Regions from separate parts of the Devosia sp. P1_H9 genome, predicted to be linked through region 2. Evidence: predicted binding sites of a transcription regulator. Region 2 holds the regulator's gene; each other region holds the start of a gene.
The links. The regulator LexA, encoded in region 2, represses DNA repair genes until DNA is damaged. The targets are predictions, from matches to a motif close to TGTTCNNNNTGTGTTCNG.
Positions count from the first base shown of each region.

Region 1: a site for LexA is predicted at 4,785-4,802, ahead of AC1DYL_RS21220 (helicase-related protein). Genes of this name have one in related genera too.
Region 3: a site for LexA is predicted at 5,084-5,101, ahead of AC1DYL_RS06190 (DNA recombination protein RmuC). Genes of this name have one in related genera too.

Region 1 is NZ_JBFUCQ010000015.1:42,964-49,269, forward strand. Features, by position in the region: gene AC1DYL_RS21205 (CarD family transcriptional regulator) at 1-195, opposite strand, end outside; gene fdxA (ferredoxin FdxA) at 551-889, opposite strand; gene AC1DYL_RS21215 (RNA-binding S4 domain-containing protein) at 1,187-1,570, opposite strand; gene AC1DYL_RS21220 (helicase-related protein) at 1,574-4,696, opposite strand; gene AC1DYL_RS21225 (DUF3108 domain-containing protein) at 5,328-6,119, opposite strand.
Region 2 is NZ_JBFUCQ010000002.1:20,572-26,877, forward strand. Features, by position in the region: gene AC1DYL_RS03120 (SMP-30/gluconolactonase/LRE family protein) at 1-660, opposite strand, end outside; gene AC1DYL_RS03125 (2-dehydro-3-deoxy-6-phosphogalactonate aldolase) at 657-1,268, opposite strand; gene AC1DYL_RS03130 (2-dehydro-3-deoxygalactonokinase) at 1,275-2,180, opposite strand; gene lexA (transcriptional repressor LexA) at 2,453-3,175, opposite strand; gene AC1DYL_RS03140 (hypothetical protein) at 3,478-4,026, shown strand; gene AC1DYL_RS03145 (sensor histidine kinase) at 4,082-5,452, opposite strand; gene AC1DYL_RS03150 (response regulator) at 5,452-6,123, opposite strand; gene AC1DYL_RS03155 (ABC transporter substrate-binding protein) at 6,212-6,306, shown strand, end outside.
Region 3 is NZ_JBFUCQ010000003.1:12,742-19,047, reverse strand. Features, by position in the region: gene AC1DYL_RS06210 (hypothetical protein) at 1-186, shown strand, start outside; gene recR (recombination mediator RecR) at 183-782, shown strand; gene AC1DYL_RS06200 (hypothetical protein) at 779-1,243, opposite strand; gene AC1DYL_RS06195 (bifunctional diguanylate cyclase/phosphodiesterase) at 1,442-3,832, shown strand; gene AC1DYL_RS06190 (DNA recombination protein RmuC) at 3,880-5,055, opposite strand; gene def (peptide deformylase) at 5,206-5,727, shown strand; gene fmt (methionyl-tRNA formyltransferase) at 5,928-6,306, shown strand, end outside.

The DNA of each region.
Region 1 (6,306 bases), on a different contig from region 2:
GACGGACTTGATCTTGGCGACGGGAACGCGAAGGGTGAGTTTGTCCTGCTCGAAAGAGATGACGAACAGCTCGAGGGTCATGCCCGCGACTTCCTGTTCCTCGATCGAGGTAATCAGACCGACGCCGTGCGCCGGATAGACGATATACTCGCTCGTCTTGAATCCAAGCCGCTGCTGAGGCTTCTTGGTGACCATAAAGGGATACTCCTATTAACGCCGCCGCCGGACTGCTCTTCGCGGAGAGGCTGTCCTGGTTGTTGCTCGTTCGCCCGTCCGAATAGTAAGCAAAGACCCTTCGCGCACTCTGCCGGTCCGCGCGACCGGTTGACTGCGCCCCCATAATTGCTGGTGTCAAAAAAAAGGGTGCCTAGCGGCACGCATTGGATGACGGGCAAGCTCCATTCGTTTGAGGAGCGTAGCACAAAATTTCAGCAAAATCAAAAGTTGCGAATCAAGGCTGCCGGAACCCGTTCAGGTTCGGCTCATAAGCCATTCATCGGCAGGGCAAACCCGGGGCGAAACGGCGGCCAATCGGCCTCGGCGGGCGGCGTTAGTCGCCCTCGCCGGGCTCTTCGGAGAAGTATTTCTCGAACTTGCCCTCGACCCCGTCCCATTCCTTGGCGTCGGCTGGCGCATCGCGCTTTTCAGTGATGTTGGGCCAGGCGGAGGCGTATTTGCTGTTGATCTCCAGCCACTTGTCGAGGCCGCCCTCGGTATCGGGCTTGATCGCCTCAGCCGGGCATTCGGGCTCACAGACGCCGCAGTCGATGCACTCGTCGGGGTGGATGACGAGCATGTTCTCGCCTTCATAGAAGCAGTCGACGGGACAAACCTCGACGCAGTCCATGTACTTGCACTTAATGCAGTTGTCCGTGACGATGTAGGTCATTCTTCGCGAGCGTTCCTGCTCAAGTTTCTAGGGCCGCTGGGTCTTTCAGCCGGGCGCGCGCGGCAGGCGCTACGCCTCGGGCCGTGCTAGCCCTTTTTGTCCGCTGCCGCAAGGGACAGGGCTGTCAGGCTTTGTCGGATCGGACGCCAAGCCATCACACTTATCCCCTCAACCGACGCCCCGTGGCATTCTGCCGCTGGCACGGTGGTGAGCAAGGGGCGGTCAAGTGTGGCAGATGGACGAGAAAACGGAACGAACTGAAATGACGCCGAAGTGAACGATCCGACATCGGAACGTTCAATCTGCGTCGTCCTCGTCGTCCCGTAGCCGATCGGTCTCGCGCCGTTCCTTCTTTGTAGGGCGGCCGCTGCCGGGCTCCCGCTCCGCATGTGTCGCCAGCTTTTCCTCGCGCGGTGTCGGCGGGGGCGAAAGGTCTTCGTAGAGCAGGGCGGCTTCTGGGGCTGGGCCGCGGCGAGTGCCGGGGTCGAGGATGCGCCAGACCAAGAGGCGGGCGTGGACCGTCATGGTCAGCACATCGCCGGCTCCGACCTTATGGTCGGAGCGGTCGGTGCGTTCGGAATTGACCCGGATGGCGCCGGTCTCGATCAGCTTCTGCGCCAGGGTGCGGGATTTCACCGCACGCGAGAAGAACAGCCACTTGTCGAGCCGTTGCTTGTCCAATGGCTATTCGGATTTGGGGTTCCGGAGCGCTGCAAGCGCGGCCCAGGGCGAGTTCGGATCCAGCACGGCGGGCTTACGGTCCTCGCGCGGCCGGTGTTCCTTCCAGTCCTCGCGGGGCTTGTCGAAGCGCTTGCCGCCGCCGCTGGGCTTGCCCTTGTTCTCGAACGGCTTGCTGCCATTGCCCGGACGCTGGCCGTCGCGGCGGCCCTCGAAGCGCGGACGGGCCGGCTTGTTGTCGCCTGGGGTAGCGGCGTCGCCACCCTGCGGACGGTCGGGACGGCGGAAGTTGCGCTGCGGGCGCTCAGCCTTCTCGGCACCTTCGGTCGAGGCTTCGGCACCGTCGGCGCGCTGGCCGCGCCGCGGTCCGGCGTGACGGGCATTGTCCGGCCGGCGGCCGGCCGGGAACCAGATCTCGTCGAATTCGGGCTCGGCGGGCTTGGCGTCTTCGGCCGGAGCCGGGGCGCCGAGATCGGCGGTTGCCGCCTCGACGGCTGCGACTTCGGCTGCGGGCGTGGCTTCGACCGTGGGGGCGCTGCCTTCCACGGCATCGACCGCGGCGGCATTGACCTCCGCATCCACGGCGTCGGCAGCGGCAGGATCGGCCTGCGCCGCGGTCGTGACAGCCTCGACCGTCTCGGACGTGGTTTCGGTGATCGTCTCGGTGGTCACCGCCTCAGGGGCAGGGGGCGCAACCTTCGGCGTACGGCGGACGCGATAGCCGAGCGAATTGAGAATCGACGCGAAATCCTCGCCGGCGGTACCGAGCAGCGAGGTCATCTCGACGGTGACGCGGAAGCCATTGCCCTCGGCGGCGCCCGGAGGCAGTTCGCCCTTGTGGGTGACCGGGTTCAGCGCGATCAGCGGCCGGATAATATCGGCGAGGCGCTCGAGGATATCGACGCGCACCGCGCGGCGCCCGGCGACCTTGAAGCCAGCGAGCTCATAGAGCTTGGTGTTCACTTCGGGGTCGATGAGGAACGAGGTACGGCCCGAAAGCACGATCTGCGGCAGGTCGGCTACGCCCGGCTGGCGCACGCCGCCATGCTTCAGCGCATAGAGGATCAGCGCCAGCTCGCGCGGAGCAGGCTTAAGGCTCTGCGGCACGTAGATGTGGTAGGCGCCGAACTTTACACCGAGCTTGCGTAGCTTGCCGCGCACGTCCTGGTCGAGGCCCTTGACCTCTTCGGCCACGGCGCTGCGCGGCAGGATGCCGAGGTTCTCGTAGAGCCGGTAGGCAACGCCGCGAGCCGCGCCCTCGAGGTCGGCCGGGGCTTCCAGCGACAGCACGCTTTCAAGCTGGGTGTTGATCAGGTGGCGGAGCCACAGGTTCAGCCGGTCCTGCACCCGCTCGAGGTCGGGGCCGGAGAGGCTCTCGTCGGCGAGGATGAGCAGCCGCGGGGCGAACAGGTTCTCGCCCTCGGCGAGGTTGGCGACCACCTGGCCGCGCCAGCGGACATAGCCGTCGGTCGCCAGCACGAACTCTTCGTTCGGGGCGCCGGCGACGCGCTCGGCGCGTTTGGCGATCTCGGGGGCCACGACCTGGGCGGCCGCACCGGCCACGCCCTTGGCGTCGCCGCCTTCGGACCGGGCGAGGGTAAAGCGGAAGCCTTCGATGGAGCCGATCAGGTGACCTTCGAGGCTCACTTCGCCGCGGTCGTTAATTTCAGGCGATACCATATGCTTGTCTCTCAGGTGGCGCATCAGCACCGAAGTGCGACGATCGACAAAACGCTGCGTCAGACGCTCGTGCAGGGCGTCGCTCAAGCGGTCCTCGATGTCCCGGGTCTTTTCGCGCCAATGTGCGGGGTCTTCAAGCCAGTTCTTGCGGTTCGCGACGAAGGTCCACGTGCGGATCTGCTTGATCCGGTTGCTCAGCGTGTCGATGTCGCCTGTCACATTGTCGCAGAACCGCACCTGCTCGGCAATCCAATCGGCGTCGACACGGCCGTGCCGCATCAGGTCGGAATAGATCCGGGTGATGATTTCTCCGTGCTGCGCCGGCGAAATATCGCGGTAATCCGGGATGCCGCAGCACTCCCACAGCAGCCGCACCGCCGCCTCGCCCTTGGCTGAGGCCCCCGCTTCGTTGCGGGCGACGAACTCCAGCGCGTGCTGGTCGGTGGCGATCGGTACCCGGGTCAGGGCCTTCAGCTTTGGCGTCTGGTCGAGGCTGGCACGCAGGTCCTCGATCGAGCGGAAATCCAGCTCGGCGTTGCGCCATTGCACCACTCGCACCGGCTCAAAGTCGTGTGTTTCGAGCCGCTTGACCAGTTCTTCGTCGAAATCCGGGGCATTGCCGGTGACGCCGAAGGTGCCGTTGTGCATGTGGCGGCCGGCGCGGCCGGCGATCTGGCCGAACTCGGCCGGGGTCAATTGGCGGGTCTGGTGGCCATCGAACTTGTGGTCATCGGCGAAGGCGACGTGGTGCACGTCGAGATTGAGCCCCATGCCGATGGCGTCGGTGGCGACGAGGAAATCGACATCGCCGTTCTGGTACATGTCGACCTGGGCATTGCGGGTGCGGGGGCTCAACGCCCCCATCACCACGGCGGCGCCGCCGCGCTCGCGCCGGATCAGCTCGGCGATGGCGTAGACCTGGGTGGCCGAGAAGGCGACGATGGCCGAGCGCTTGGGTTGGCGCGAGATCTTCTTCGAGCCGGCATAGAGCAGCTCGGAGAAGCGCGGCCGGTGGATGATCTCGGCATCGGGCAGCAGCGCGCGGATCAGCGGCGTCATGGTCGCGGCGCCGAGCAGCAGCGTTTCGTTGATGCCGCGGGCATGCAGCAGGCGGTTGGTGAAGACGTGGCCGCGGTCGAAGTCGGTCGCCACCTGGATCTCGTCGATCGCGACGCATTCGACCGGCACGTCGAGCGGCATGGCCTCGACCGTGCACACCCAATAGCGCGCCTTGGCAGGCACGATCCGCTCCTCGCCGGTCACCAGCGCCACGTGCTGGGCACCGATCCTGTCGACCACCTTGTGGTAGACCTCGCGAGCCAGCAGCCGCAGCGGCAGGCCGATCATCCCCGAGCGGTGCGCCAGCATCCGCTCGATGGCGAAGAAGGTCTTGCCAGTGTTGGTGGGCCCAAGGATCGCCTTGAGCGAGGAGGCGGAAGCGGGAGTCATTGCGCCCTATTTAGGTGATCGAACGCCAACAAACGAGTGTCTCGTGGCGGAACAATATCTCCATCCGGTCGCCCGGCACGTTAACCACTGGCACGAACAGGGAACAAACCGGAAAGGAATCGGTTGCGACTCGGAAATCCGCGTTTGTTCCCCACAGCATATGGTAGGTGTGGCATGGGCTGAACCGCTAGGAGCGCGGCTTTCGTATGGCAGTGGGCGATATCCCCGGAGATCCCGTTCAGGAAGGTTGCGAAAGCGTTAATTCCGACGGTTTTCGAGGCAGAATCAGCCAAGTGTGAACGGGGCGTAAAGCCCTAGGCCGCAAAGATTTTTTGCGGTTTCACAGGTCGGGGTCCGGAATGCCGGGGTGTGTCGCGCCGATCTTGGCAAAATAGCCGTTGACCGTGCCGGAATGACACGCAGATTTTGGTAACGCCCCGTTAACCATGATTTCCGCCGCCCGGCCGGCGACCCCGCTTGGAGGCGTGCCGGCACGAGGGACCACGGTCTGTTGCCGGTGGTCCGGGGCGCGGAAATAACGAGCCGTTGGAGGGAGAATGTGGCAACGCGATTGAACGCGTGCTGAGGCAAGGGTTTAGCTGCCGTTCATCGCCGGGGAGCGGCTTTTCGCCTACTCGGTGAGTTCGGTGAGAACCACCGACAGGTCGCCGGCTTCGGTGGTTACCAGTGCGCGGTAGGGGATGTAGTAGCCCGCGGTTTTCAGCGGCGCGAACCAGATGAGGATGCGCTCGTTCTTGGCCAGGTAGGTGGTGATCTCGTTGTTGGTGTAGTGGCCGGAGATCGGGGTGTAGTGGACGCTGCACAGCACCAGCGGACCTTGGTAGCCGGTGCGCTTGGAGGTCGCGCTGTCGTCCTTCACGTATTTCAGGCTGAGGTTGAACCGCTCGACGCCGGTGAAGATCGGCATCTGGCGATTGCACAGTTGCCCGTCGAGCGCCGCTCCTTTCAGCACGAACGGCGCCAGCATGTCGTTAGCGGTGGTGAGGTGTCTCCGCTCGATCGCCACCCGGTCGATATTGTTGACGATCGGCGGGGCGACAATGAACGAGGCGACGGTGCCGCCGGCATAGGTGATGGCGGAGGTGAAATCCTCGCCGCCGGCGCGGGTCAAGAGGTCGAACTTCTGTGACCGGAGGCCCTTGTCGCCAGAGCTGCCTGTCGAGGTGGCCTTGGCGGAGCCGCTCGCCACCAGCTGCGCCAACCCGGTAATCTTGGCGTCGAGCACCAGCGAATAGGCCGAGCCGTCATCGGTGAGGTTGATACGGACATTGGCGACATGCGTGCCGCCCATCGTTACCATATACTCGGCGCGCGCCTTGATCTCGGCGGCAGCGACGGGCAGGGACAGCAGCCCTAGACCGAGGGCGGCAAATCGCAATGCTTGGCGGAAACCGGCGCTCAACACGGGAACGGACCTCTGACGGCGTCGCCAACTAAAGCGAATCAATATCGCGGCCAAAATGCCGGGGGAACGCCGGACTGGCAAGGCGTTCGGCGTTCACAAGCTTGACGAGAGGGGCCCAGTTCTCTATGGAGGCCCCGCAATCAAGAACAGACTCCAGCCCGTTGCGAGGGGAATAATCCCCCGC
Region 2 (6,306 bases):
GGAGATGCGGATGACCTTGCCGCCACCCCAGCGGGCGTTCCAGAGGTAGCCTTCGGAATCGACCACCGAGCCGTCGGCGCCGCCCGGCCCTTCCATGGTGAAGAAGTCCTCCCATGGTCCCGTCGGCTGGCCGGTTGCCGGATCGAGGGCGCAGCGGACAATCATCTTGCCGGCGTCGGTGAAGTAGGCCGTGCGCCCGTCGGGGGAGAAGCAGATCGAGTTGGGGATGCGGATGTTCTCGATGACCTTGGTGGTCTGTCCGGCGCGGTACTGATAGACGCCACCGACCCCCGCCTCGGCCTTCCGGCCCATCGTGCCGATCCAGAAGCCCCCGGTGCGATCGACACGGCTGTCATTGGTCCGGTTGGTCGGAACGTCCTCCTCGATCTCGGCGATCACGGTGCTCGTGTCGGAGGCAAAATCGTAGCGGAGCAGGGCGCCCGACTGCACGATGCCGAGCGTGTCCTTGTCGATCACGGCACCGGCGCTGACCGTGTCCTTGAAGGTAATGCGGTCGACGATGTGGCCGTCGGTGCCGGCGCTCAGCATGGTCTGGTTGAGGATATCGAACCAGAACAGGCGTTCGAGCAAGGGGTTCCAGAACGGGCCTTCGCCCAGCTCGCAGCGGCTATCGACGAACAGTTCGGCCTTCGAGTTCATCGTGGTCTTCCCTGATCATAGGCGGCGACGGCGGTGGTGGCGCGCGATGCCACATCGGCGGCCGACATGCCGGGCTTGAAAATGTAGGTGCCGAGCCCGAAGCCGGCGCAGCCGGCCGCGAAGTACTCGGCGAAATTGTCGGGGTTGGCGCCTCCGACGGCGTAGAGCGGGATAGCCGGCGGCAGCACCGCCTTCATCGCCTTGATGCCCTTGGGGCCAAGCACTTCGGCGGGGAAAAACTTGAGGCCTGTGGCGCCGGAGCGGATAGCGGTGAACGCGTCGGTGGGCGAGAACACACCCGGGTACGAGGTCATGCCGCGCTCGATTGTGGCGCCGATAACTGCCGGGTTGGTGTCCGGCGACACAACGAACCGGCCGCCCGCATCGGCGACCGCGTCGACATCGGCGCGGTTCAGCACCGTGCCCGCACCGACCAGGGCGCGACCGTCGAAGGCCTTGGCGGCGTCTTCGATCGAGCGCAGCGCTTCGGGCGAATTGAGTGGGACCTCGATCATGGTGATGCCGGCGAGCACGAGGGCGTCGCAAACTTCGAGGGTTTCGGGAGGCGTGATGCCGCGAAGGATCGCGATGATGTGGCGGTGGTCCATGAACTTCTATGCCTGTCTTGCTGCCTTGAGTCCGGCGAGGGTGGCGTCGGTCGCATCGACGATGCGGGTCCGGGCGCCGAGCCGTTCAAAGCCCATCTGGTACAACCCGCAAAGGCCGACACTGCCCACCAGCGGAATCTCCGCCTCGCCGATCCAGTCGCGCTGGCCCCCGATCTCGGCGCCGATCAACAGGCCCGAGAGGAAACCGGCACACCATGCCGGGCTGCGGCCCGACAGCAGGGAGCCGGCGCGGACCTTGAACAGCGTCGCGGTCAAGCGCTGGGGGCGCTCGAGCCCCTGGTCGAGACCGGCAGCGAAGCCGACATCACGATCTTCGCCCTCGAGCTCACCACCGAGCGAATGGCGCAGCACCGAGTGGGTGCGCAGCAGCTCGAAGATCTCGCCGGTCATAGCGCTGGAGAAGCGCTCCAGCTTGGTGCCGGAAAGCAGCGCCCACTTGCTGTGGGTGCCCGGCATAACCGCGAGGCCGGAGAAGTTGGGGATCAGTGCCGAGAGCCCAAGCAATTGGGTTTCCTCGCCGCGCATCACGTCCTCCGCACCCAGATCGCGGAGGCAGACGCCAGGCAGGATGCGCGGGTTGTGCGGGCCGGGCATGTCGGGCGCAACGGCGCCGGCAGCGATGCGACCGAGTTCGGCGGGGGCGTCGAGATAGGGGGCCTCGATCCAGCCCTGCCGCGCGCCCGCCATGCCGCAGATCAGTACGTCCTCGACGTCATCGGCGACGCCGTTGAGCAGTGAGGTCAGCACATCGGGGTATTGCTCGCGACTGAGACGGCCCATGCCGTCCGGCGATGAGCGGGAGAAGGCGATCTCACCGGCGGAATCTATTCCCCATGCCCGCAGATTGGAGGTGCCCCAATCGACGGCGACCCATTCGACCTGTCCTGCCAAAACCCTCTCCCTTGCGCCGCCAGTTTGCCGCGCATCAAGCCATGCCGCTACATCGCAATCGGGAAGGTGGTCCACTCTCCTGGTATGATCGCGAAAGCCGCTCGCAGGCGGCGCCTCAGATCCGATGCGCCACTTGCTGCCAGCGGCGCGGAACGTAACGTCTTTGCCAGCCCAGCCCTAGTGCAATTGTTGTCCGCAGCGTCCGGATTCATAAGAAAAAGGGCCGGCTGAGGCAGCCGGCCCGAAGACCCGATTGGCGGCAGGTCAGGAGTTCAGTACTTGCGGAGCAGGCCAACCAGGCGGCCCTGCACCTTCACCCGGTCGGGCGGGAAGATGCGGGTTTCGTAGGCTGGGTTGGCGGCCTCGAGCGCTACCGAGTTGCCGCGACGGCGCAGCCGCTTCAGCGTCGCCTCCTCGTCATCTACGAGGGCGACGACGATCTCACCGGTCGAAGCGGCGTCCTGTTTCTTGATGAGCACGGTGTCGCCATCGAAAATCCCGGCATCGATCATCGAATCGCCGCGCACTTCCAGGGCATAATGTTCACCCGCACCGAGCATCTCGGGCGGCACCATGATGGAATGGCTGTGGGTCTGGATGGCCTCGATCGGAGTGCCGGCGGCGATCCGGCCCATCACCGGGACGGTGACCGCGCGGTAGGCGTCGGCGTTGGCCACCTGAGCCGCGGGGCGTGCCGGCGGGGTCGCGACCCGGCCAAGATTACCCTCGATGACGCTCGGCTCGAAGCGCGCCTTGCGGCCGCCGAGCGATGGATTCATCGAGTCCGGCAGTTTGATCACCTCGAGCGCCCGGGCCCGGTTGGGCAGGCGCCGGATGAAGCCGCGCTCCTCGAGCGCAGTGATCAGCCGGTGAATGCCCGACTTGCTGCGAAGATCGAGCGCATCCTTCATCTCGTCGAACGAGGGTGGGATGCCGGATTCTTTCATCCGCTCGTGGATGAACATCAGAAGTTCGTGTTGCTTGCGCGTCAGCATGGCGGCCCCGTGAGCAGAATCGGAACAAAGACTGAACGTGTTATACGTGTTCCAGTTATGTTCTGCAATCGGACGATGAATATTGCGTTACGATGGCGCTCCTGACGCGCCGAAAGAGAGGACGCGTGGCCGCGAAATCCTCTCGACGTCGAGGCCTTGCGTTTCGTTGACCTGCTGTCCACCAGGGCATACCGTCGAGAGATTGGCGTGTCGAACCCGCACACCCCAACCTTCTCAGCTGGAGCTGTGCTCGTTTCCACGGGCCAGTGAACTGGACTGTTTCTGAGGAGGAAAACATGTCTATGAAGTCAAGCCGTTATGCCATATCCGCAATGATCCTGGGGATCTTGCTCAGCCCCACCGTGGCGGCCGAAATGACCGATGCGGAATTGGTCGCCAACGCGCTGTCGGCAGCGCCGGTGGCGGTGGGCCAGAATGCCACGGTCGTGAACTTCGATGCTCAGATGCAGATGAAGACGCTCAAGGAGGGAACGAACGGCTTTACCTGCATGCCGGACAACCTGGCTTCGCCCACCAATGATCCAATATGCGTCGATGCCGGAGGCATGGCGTGGTTGACGGCATATAGCGAGAAGAAGGACCCACCCGAGGGCGTGGTCGGTTTCGGCTACATGCTGCAGGGCGAGTCGGCGCCCGACAACGTGGATCCGTTCGCGACCGCGCCGCCTGCAGGTCACGACTGGATGGTCGATGGGCCGCACGTCATGATCTTCAACGTCGCAGACGAGATGCTGGCCGGCTATCCCAAGGAAGAACATCCCGACCACACCCAGCCCTATGTGATGTGGCCAAACACTCCCTATGCCCACCTGATGATCCCCGTGCACTGACGACGGGATTGACTGGCGCGTGCCGGCGCATTGGTCGGCGCGCGCCACGGCCGGACTATTGCGGCTCGGCCGGTAGGGTAAGCTGCACGCTGAAGCCTTTGCCAGGCTGCGATGCAACCGTCAGTTCGCCACCGAGCAGACCCGCGATCTCTTCGACTATGGGCAGCCCAAGGCCGGCTCCGGGCTTGTCGCTGTTGCCGCGGCTGAAGCGCTTGCGCACTGCCGCCAGCTGCTCGGCGGCGACGCCCTTGCCGGTGTCGGCCACCTGCAGCACCACCACGCGGTCCCCTGTGGCGACGCCAACCGTCGCTTCAGAACCAGGTCCGGCGTAGGCGATGGCGTTCTCGATGAGGTTGCTCAGCAGTTCACCGAGCAGCATCGGGTCGCCGCGGACCAGCGCCGGTCCTTCGCCCTCGAGGCCAAGATCGATGTCGGCGGCATGGGCCCGGACGACATAGTCGCCTGTGCGCTCCCGGGCGAGCTCGAACAGATCGACAACCTGGAACTGCAGCCGATCGGACGCAGCCTCGTCGATCCTGGCGAGGAGCAGCAGTTGCGCGAGGACGCGCTCGGCGTGCACCACCGCGGCATCGGCGGTGCGGGCCGCCTCCCGTGCCGCGGCAGGGCTATCGGCGCGGAGCGCCAGCGCCAACTGAGTGCGGATGATGGTGAGCGGCGTGCGGAGCTGATGGCTGGCATTGCCGGTGAAATGGCGCAGGGCATCGAGAGCTGACGACAGCCGCGTCATGAACGAGTTGATCGTGTCGACCAGGCCCTGCACCTCGCGGGGAACCTCCTGTTCGATGGGGCTGAGGTCATCGAGGGCCCGCCGCGAGATGGCGTCGCGGAGGCGATAGAGTGGGGCGAGCGAGAAACCGACGGCCAGCCAGAGGATCACCGCGGCGGCGAGGATGAGCAGCGCAAGGCGAATGGCAGAGCGGAGGAGCAGGGTCTGGGTCAACTGCGTGCGGGCGATGGTGGTCTCGGCGACAGTGACCGTGAACGGGATGGCGCTGACGCCGGAGGATGCTGCGCGTCGCAGCACGGCCACGCGGATCGGCTCACCGCGGAAGCTGGCGTCCGAATAGGCGATGTCGGCCGTCGCTGCATCAGAGGTCGGCAGGGTCTGATAGCCCGTGATGAAGCCCTCCGGACCGTCGACGCGGTAGAAGACCCGGTCCTGCGCCGCCGAAGTCAGCATCTCCAGGGCGACATAGGGCACGTCGACCTCGAGCGCGCCATCCTCGGTGACGATCACCCGCTCGGCGATGGCGAGGACAGAGCCGGCGAGGACGCGGTCCGAGAGCGAGGTTGCGGTGTCCTTGGCCTCGCGCCAGGTATCGACCACCGCGAGCGCGGCGACAGCCAGCAACGCGATCATCAGCCACAGCAGCAGGCGCCGGCGCAGCGAGTAGGGGCGCACCATCAGTCGGCGATCCGATCGAGGTAATAGCCGAGGCCGCGGGCGACCCGCACGGTGAGCGCATAGGGAGCGAGGCGGCGGCGCAGGCGCGAGATGTACTGTTCCACGGCGTTCTCGCTGAGGTCATCGTCGAAGGCGGCCAGCGATTCAATGATCGATTGCTTGGCGACCACCTTGCCGGCCCTGCGCAGCAGGGTCTCAAGCACGCTGAGTTCGCGGGCCGGCATGTCGAGGGTCTGCCCAAACGCCGAGAGGGTGCGCGACAAGGTGTCGAGTTCGATGTTGCCGAAGGCGATGCTCGAGTTGTGCAGCCCGGCCTGCCGGCGCAGCAGCACGCGGATGCGCGCTTCCAGTTCCGACACTTCGAACGGCTTGGTCATGTAATCGTCGGCACCGAGGTCGAGGCCGCGCACCCGCTCGTCGAGGGCGCCGCGAGCGGTGAGGATCAGTACGGAGGAGGCGTTGCGACGGGCCCGCATGCGGCGCAGGACGTCGAGCCCGTCCATTTCGGGCAGGCTGAGGTCGAGCACGACGAGATCGAATGTTTCCGTCGACAGCACGGCATCGGCGGAGATGCCGTCATGAACGACATCCACCGCGTAGCCGGCGACCCGCAGGACGACGGCAAGGCCGTCGGCCAGGGTCCGGTTGTCTTCGACCACCAAGATGCGCATCATTGGCTCCCCGACCGCACGGTAGTTTGACGGCGCGGCGTTGCCCATAGCCCTTGTGGAGCGGGCAGGGGGCGGGCATGGTCCGGAAATGCTCCGACTTCTCGCCATTCTCGTCCTCGTCGCAACGCCCGCCTTGGCCCAGGAGGCGAAGGTCTATCCGGCGCTCGACGATGCGGTCGGCAA
Region 3 (6,306 bases), on a different contig from region 2:
CGGGCGGACTTTCCCAAGGAAGAGGACTTTGAGCAGCTCGCGCTAAAGGAACTCGACGATGAGATTCTGCGCGTCAAGTCTCGCCAGAGCACCGCTCCCGACAATGCATACTTCCGCCGGACCTACGAAAGCCGGCTGCACAAGTTGAACAAGCTTCGCCAGCAGCGATTGCAGGAATCCGAATAGACATGGCCAACGGCGGACCCGAAATCGAACAGCTGATCCTGCTGCTGGCGCGCCTGCCGGGGCTTGGGCCGCGCTCGGCCCGGCGCGCGGTGCTGCAACTGATCAAGAAGAAGGAACAGCTGATGATCCCGCTGTCGGCGGCGCTCGATCGCGCCGTCCAGGCGGTGACCGTCTGCGAGGTCTGCGGCAATGTCGATACCCGCTCGCCCTGCCACATCTGTGCCGACCCGCGCCGCGACAGCGGGCTGCTGATCGTGGTCGAGGACGTCGCTGACCTCTGGGCGCTGGAGCGCGCCGGGGTAGGGCAGGTGAAATACCATGTCCTTGGCGGCGTGCTCTCGCCGCTCGATGGCGTCGGGCCGGACGACCTATCGATCGATGCGCTGCTCCGCCGTGCCCCTGAATTCAGTGAAATCGTGCTGGCGGTGAATGCCACGGTCGAAGGCCAGACCACCGCGCACTACATCACCGATCGCCTCGCCCCTAGCGGCGTGAAGATCACCCGGCTGGCCCATGGCGTGCCGGTCGGCGGCGAGCTCGATTATCTCGATGAGGGCACGCTCAGCCAGGCGCTGAAGGCGCGTACTGCGCTCTAGTGCTTCTTGTCGGTATCCAGTCCGTCGCCGTCGATCCACTCGTTCTTGTCGATCGGCCCCTCCTCGTCTTCCGAGAACGACGCCTCGTCGGCCGCCTCGATCGCGTCGAGTTCGTCTGAATCGGGTGACAGGGTCTCGCGATGCGCCGTCGCGTCGTGATCGATCGAGGTAGGGTCCATGCCCTCCCCATCGAGGCTGCTGAGCTGGGCGATCGCCTCGTCGATGGCGCCGATCATGCTGCGCGGGTCGTCGTCGCCGAAATCAGGGGCTTCGAGATCGGCGAGCTCGGCCCGGATCGATCTCAGCCGCGCCAGCCGTTCGACCGCGGGCCAATCGTCGCCATAGAGCAGTTCCTCGAGCTCGGCCTGGCTCACCGGCTGGGCGAATCCTGGGGTATCGCCGTCATTGCCGGCTGGTGTGTCCTCCGCGATCAGGCCGCGGAAGTGGTTGTTGGCGCTCATCGGTCATACTCCCTTTGGACCTTAACGCACGCACCCACTGGCGGGTTCAGCCGAACATCTTAAGCCTCCATTTACGCCGTATCGAGAGGGCAGGCGGTTAAGCACAAGTCGTATCGAGCGGGGCAATACTCTCTTCACCACCGCGGGCCGAAAGCAGTGGCACTGCCTCCAGAAGGACGCGCCATCTTGCAGATCATATTGTCTACGCTTTTCGAGCATCACGACCTCCGCCTGGTGGCCCTGGCGGCACTCGTATGTGCTCTCTCCGCTTTTGCCGGTATCACGCTGCTCAATCACGCCCGGCGCACCGTCGGTCCGATGCAGAAGGCATGGCTTGCCGTTGCCGCCGTATCGGTGGGCTTCGGCGTCTGGGCGACGCACTTCGTCGCCATGCTGTCGTTCTCGGCCGGCATGCCGGTGGGCTACGACCTGCCGCTGACGCTGGTTTCGCTGCTCTGCGCCATCACCATCGTCGGTGGTGGCCTATGGTTCGCAACCATCGGCACGCGCCGCTCCGATACCATACTGGGTGGCGCCATCGTCGGCATCGGCATCGCCGGCATGCACTATGTCGGCATGGCGTCCGTGCTGCTGGGCGGCCACATCGTCTGGGATCCGACGCTGGTCACCACGTCGCTGCTCCTCGGCATGAGCCTGGGCGCGGCCTCGTTGTGGGTCGGCACCGAGCGCGACACGCTGCGCTGGCGGCTCGGCTCGACCGGGTTGATGACGGTGGCAATCTGCGCCATGCACTTCACCGCCATGGGCGCCGCGGGCCTAGAGAACTGCTTCCCCGTGGTTTCCGCCGCCGACCAGACGCCGCAATGGCTCTCGCTGGTGGTCGCGGTGGTCTCGGTGATGATCCTGCTGTTCGCATTGGGCGGGACCTATCTCGATCTGCTCGATCGTCGCCGCACCGCTGCCGAAAGCGATCGAATGCGTGGCCTTGCCGACGCCGCGGTGGAGGGCCTGCTGGTGGCCCGCGACGGCGAGATCGTCACTGCCAACCAGAGCTTCCTGGCCCTGGTCGACCTGCCGCAGGTGGACGTGAGCGGCCGGCAACTGTCGGAGTTCCTCGGCTCCGCCGTCTGCTCCATGCTGCTCGAGCGCCCCAATATCGCCATCGAGACCGATCTCAAGACCGGCTTCGGAGTCGTGCCTGCGGAGGTGATCCTGCGGCAGGTCGATTTCGCCGGCCAGCCGCACCAGGCGATCGCCATCCGCGATCTGTCGGCCCGCAAGCAGGCCGAGCAGCATATCCGTTTCCTCGCCCACAACGACCCGCTGACCGGGCTGCCCAACCGCGTGAGCTTCTCGCGCAAGCTCGAGGACGAGATCAGCCACGCCCGCCGCCACGGCCAGACGTTTGCCGTGCTGTGCCTCGATCTCGACCGCTTCAAGGAGGTCAATGACCTCTTCGGCCACGCCGCAGGCGACTCGCTGCTGCAGCGCGTCGGCCAGGCCTTGCTCGGGGCCATCGAGGGCCAGGGCGACGCGGCGCGGCTCGGTGGCGACGAGTTCGCCGTGCTGTTGGGCGATATCGGCACGCCGGCCCGCGCCGGCCGCATCGCCGAGCAGATGCTCGATGCGTTCCGCCGGACCAACGATCAGTCGTCGAGCGGGGCACTGATTTCGGCCTCGGTCGGCATCGCGCTGTTCCCCGACAACGCCGATACCGCCGAACAGCTGATGACGCACGCCGACACCGCGCTCTATCGCGCCAAGCAGGACGGTCGCGGTATCTACCGCTTCTTCGAAAATGCCATGGGCGCCGAAGTGCGCGATCGCCGGCTGCTGGAGCACGACCTGCGCCACGCCGTGTCGCGCAACCAGCTGCGCCTCGTCTATCAGCCGCAGGTCGATATCCAGTCCGGCGAAGTTACCGGCTTCGAGGCGCTGGTGCGCTGGCAGCACCCCGAACGCGGCGAGATCCCGCCGTCGGTGTTCGTGCCGGTCGCCGAGGAGAGCGGGTTGATCCTGCAGATCGGCGAATGGGTGCTCCGCACCGCCTGCAACGAGGCTGCACGCTGGAAGTCACCGCTGTCGATTGCCGTCAATGTCTCGGCGGTGCAGGTGCATTCGGCCAGCTTCGCGCAGACCATGCACGAGGTGCTGATCCAGACCGGCCTCCCGCCCTCGCGGCTCGAGATCGAGATCACCGAGACGGCGCTGATCCGCGATATGATGCGGGCGGTGACTACGCTCCGGCAGATCCGGGCGCTCGGCGTCCGCATCGCCATGGACGATTTCGGCACCGGCTACTCCTCGCTGGCCAACCTCCGCGCCTTCCCGTTCTCGAAGATCAAGGTCGATCAGTCGTTCATCCGCTCGGTCGACAACAACCACCAGTCGGCCGCCATCGTGCGCGCCGTGCTGGGGCTCGGCAGCGGGCTCAACGTTCCGGTGGTCGCCGAGGGCGTCGAACGGGCCGAGGAACTGGCCTTCCTCAGGGGTGAGGTCTGCCAGACCGCGCAGGGCTACCTCTTGAGCCGACCCGAGGACATCCGCACCTTTGCAGCCGTCACCGAGGGGCGCACCAAGCTGCTCGACAGCATCCTGCCGGCGCCGATGCACGTGCTCGCCAGCTAGTCTTTCAGCATCAGGGCCGGCTGACCCCCACCTGCCCGAGTGATTCACTACTCTCCAGCGAGACGCTGCTCCGGCCGCGCCTCGTCGAACTCCATCGCCTCGATGCGCTCGCCGCGCTTCACGATCTTCGACGACGACGTAACGATGTCGCCGATATCCCCGGCGGCCTGGGTGAAATGCGTCTGCAGCTTCCGCACCCGCTCGTCCAGCCGGCCGACATCGGTGAGCAGCGCCCGCACCTCGGTCTGGATGCGATACGCCTCTTCGCGCATCTTCACGTCGCGCAGCAGCGCCTGCACCACCTGGATCGACAGCATCAGGATCGACGGCGAGACGATGACGATGCGGGCCTTGAGCGCGCGCTGCACCACATCCTCGAAATGCTCGTGCAGGTCCGCGAAGATCGATTCCGACGGCACGAACAGGAACGCCGTGTCGGCGGTCTCCCCGGCGATCAGGTACTTCTCAGAGATCGCCTTGATGTGGACGCCCATGTCGTTGCGGAACCGGCTCGCCGCAAACCGCGGGTCCTCGCCTTCACCGGCGCCTGAAAAGCCTTGCCAGCTCTCGAGCGGAAACTTGGCGTCGATCACCAGCGATGGCGCACCGTTGGGCATGTAGACCAGTGCGTCCGGCCGGCTGCCGTTCGAGAGCGTCGCCTGGAACGCATATGCATTCTGGGCCAGCCCATCCCCGATGATCGCTTCCATCCGGCCCTGGCCGAACGCCCCGCGCGTCTGCTTGTTGGCGAGGATCGACTGCAGCGACACCACGTTCTGGCTGAGCTGCGTGATGTTGGATTGCGCCCGGTCGATCACCGCCAGCCGCTCCTGGAGCTTTGCAAGGCTCTCGTTGGTCTTCGCGTTGCCTTCCTGCATTGCCGCGCCGATGCGCTGGCCCTGGCTGTCGAGTCGATCATTGACGAGGCGGGCGAGGTCGGAGGTGCGCGAGCCGAAGATCTCGCTCATCGTCTGCATCCGGCCGGTCATCTCCGACTGTACCCGCAGCATGTCGGCGATATAACGCTCGGTCTCCTGCGCCTTGAGCTGCGCCGCGGCCGCCTCATCGGCCCGCTGCTGCGCTTCCTCGGTGCGGATGCGCGACTGCCGCACCATCACCACCAGGAGGGCGATCAATAGCGCCGCGAACAGTCCTGCCGCCGCAAACGCGGCGATCTCGAGCGTGACGGGATAGTCGGCGATGACGAAGAGCACACGATCCATCGCGGCAGCCTACACGATTCGACCGAGTTGTTCCCGCATTGTTCACGTTCGCCCCAATTATCGTTGACGAAGCGTAAACCGGCTGGCCGTTGACCGGCGCCCGGGAAATACCATATTCAGCGGCAACCCCCGATGAAGGACCGAACGTTCATGGCCAAGCGCCCCATCCTGATCCTGCCCGACGAGCGCCTGCGCGCCATTGCAGAGCCGATCGAGAAGATCGACGATGGCATCAAGCAACTCGCCAAGGACATGCTCGACACCATGTACGACGCGCCGGGCATCGGCCTCGCCGCGCCGCAGATCGGCGAGCTGAAGCGCATCGTGGTGATGGACCTCGCCAAGGAAGACGAGACGCCGGCCCCGCTGGTCATGATCAACCCCGAGATCCTGAAATACTCGGACGAGACCGTGACGACGGAGGAGGGGTGCCTGTCCATCCCCGAGCTCTACTACGACGTCGAGCGCCCGGCCGAGGTCACCGTTCGCTACACCGATCTCGACGGCAAGGAGGTTGAACTCGACGCCAAGGACCGCCTCGCGATCTGCGTGCAGCACGAGCTCGATCACCTCGATGGCGTGCTCTACATCGATTACCTCAGCCGCCTGAAGCGCGACCGCGTGCTGAAGAAGTTCCAGAAAGCCGAGCGCCTGGCCAAGAAGGCCGGTTAGCACCTTACGTGAGGCGATCGCCTTCTCCCCTTGTGGGAGAAGGTGCCCGAAGGGCGGATGAGGGGTCTCTCTCCGCGCGCTGGGTCGCTCCTCGCTTCGCTCGGATCGCGCTACACTTCGTTTCGCGGGACCCCTCATCCGGCGCTGCGCGCCACCTTCTCCCGCAAGGGGAGAAGGCGACCACCGAGAGACCGGAACATATGAAAATCATCTTCATGGGCACGCCGGAATTCGCCGTGCCTACCCTCACCGAGATCGTCTCGACCGGCCACGAAGTCGTCGCGGTCTACACCCGCGCGCCAAAACCCGCCGGTCGCGGCCAGGCCGAACGCAAGTCGCCGGTGCACGAGGCGGCGGAGGGTTTCGGTATCCCGGTCTTCACCCCGCGCAGCCTCAAGCAGGCGCCCGAGCAGGAGGTGTTTGCCTCGCTCGATGCCGATGTCGCGGTGGTCGTCGCGTACGGCCTGATCCTGCCCAAGCCGATCCTCGAAGCGCCGCGTCTCGGCTGCCTCAACCTCCACGGCTCGCTCTTGCCGCGCTGGCGCGGCGCCGCGCCGATCCAGCGTGCCGTGATGGCCG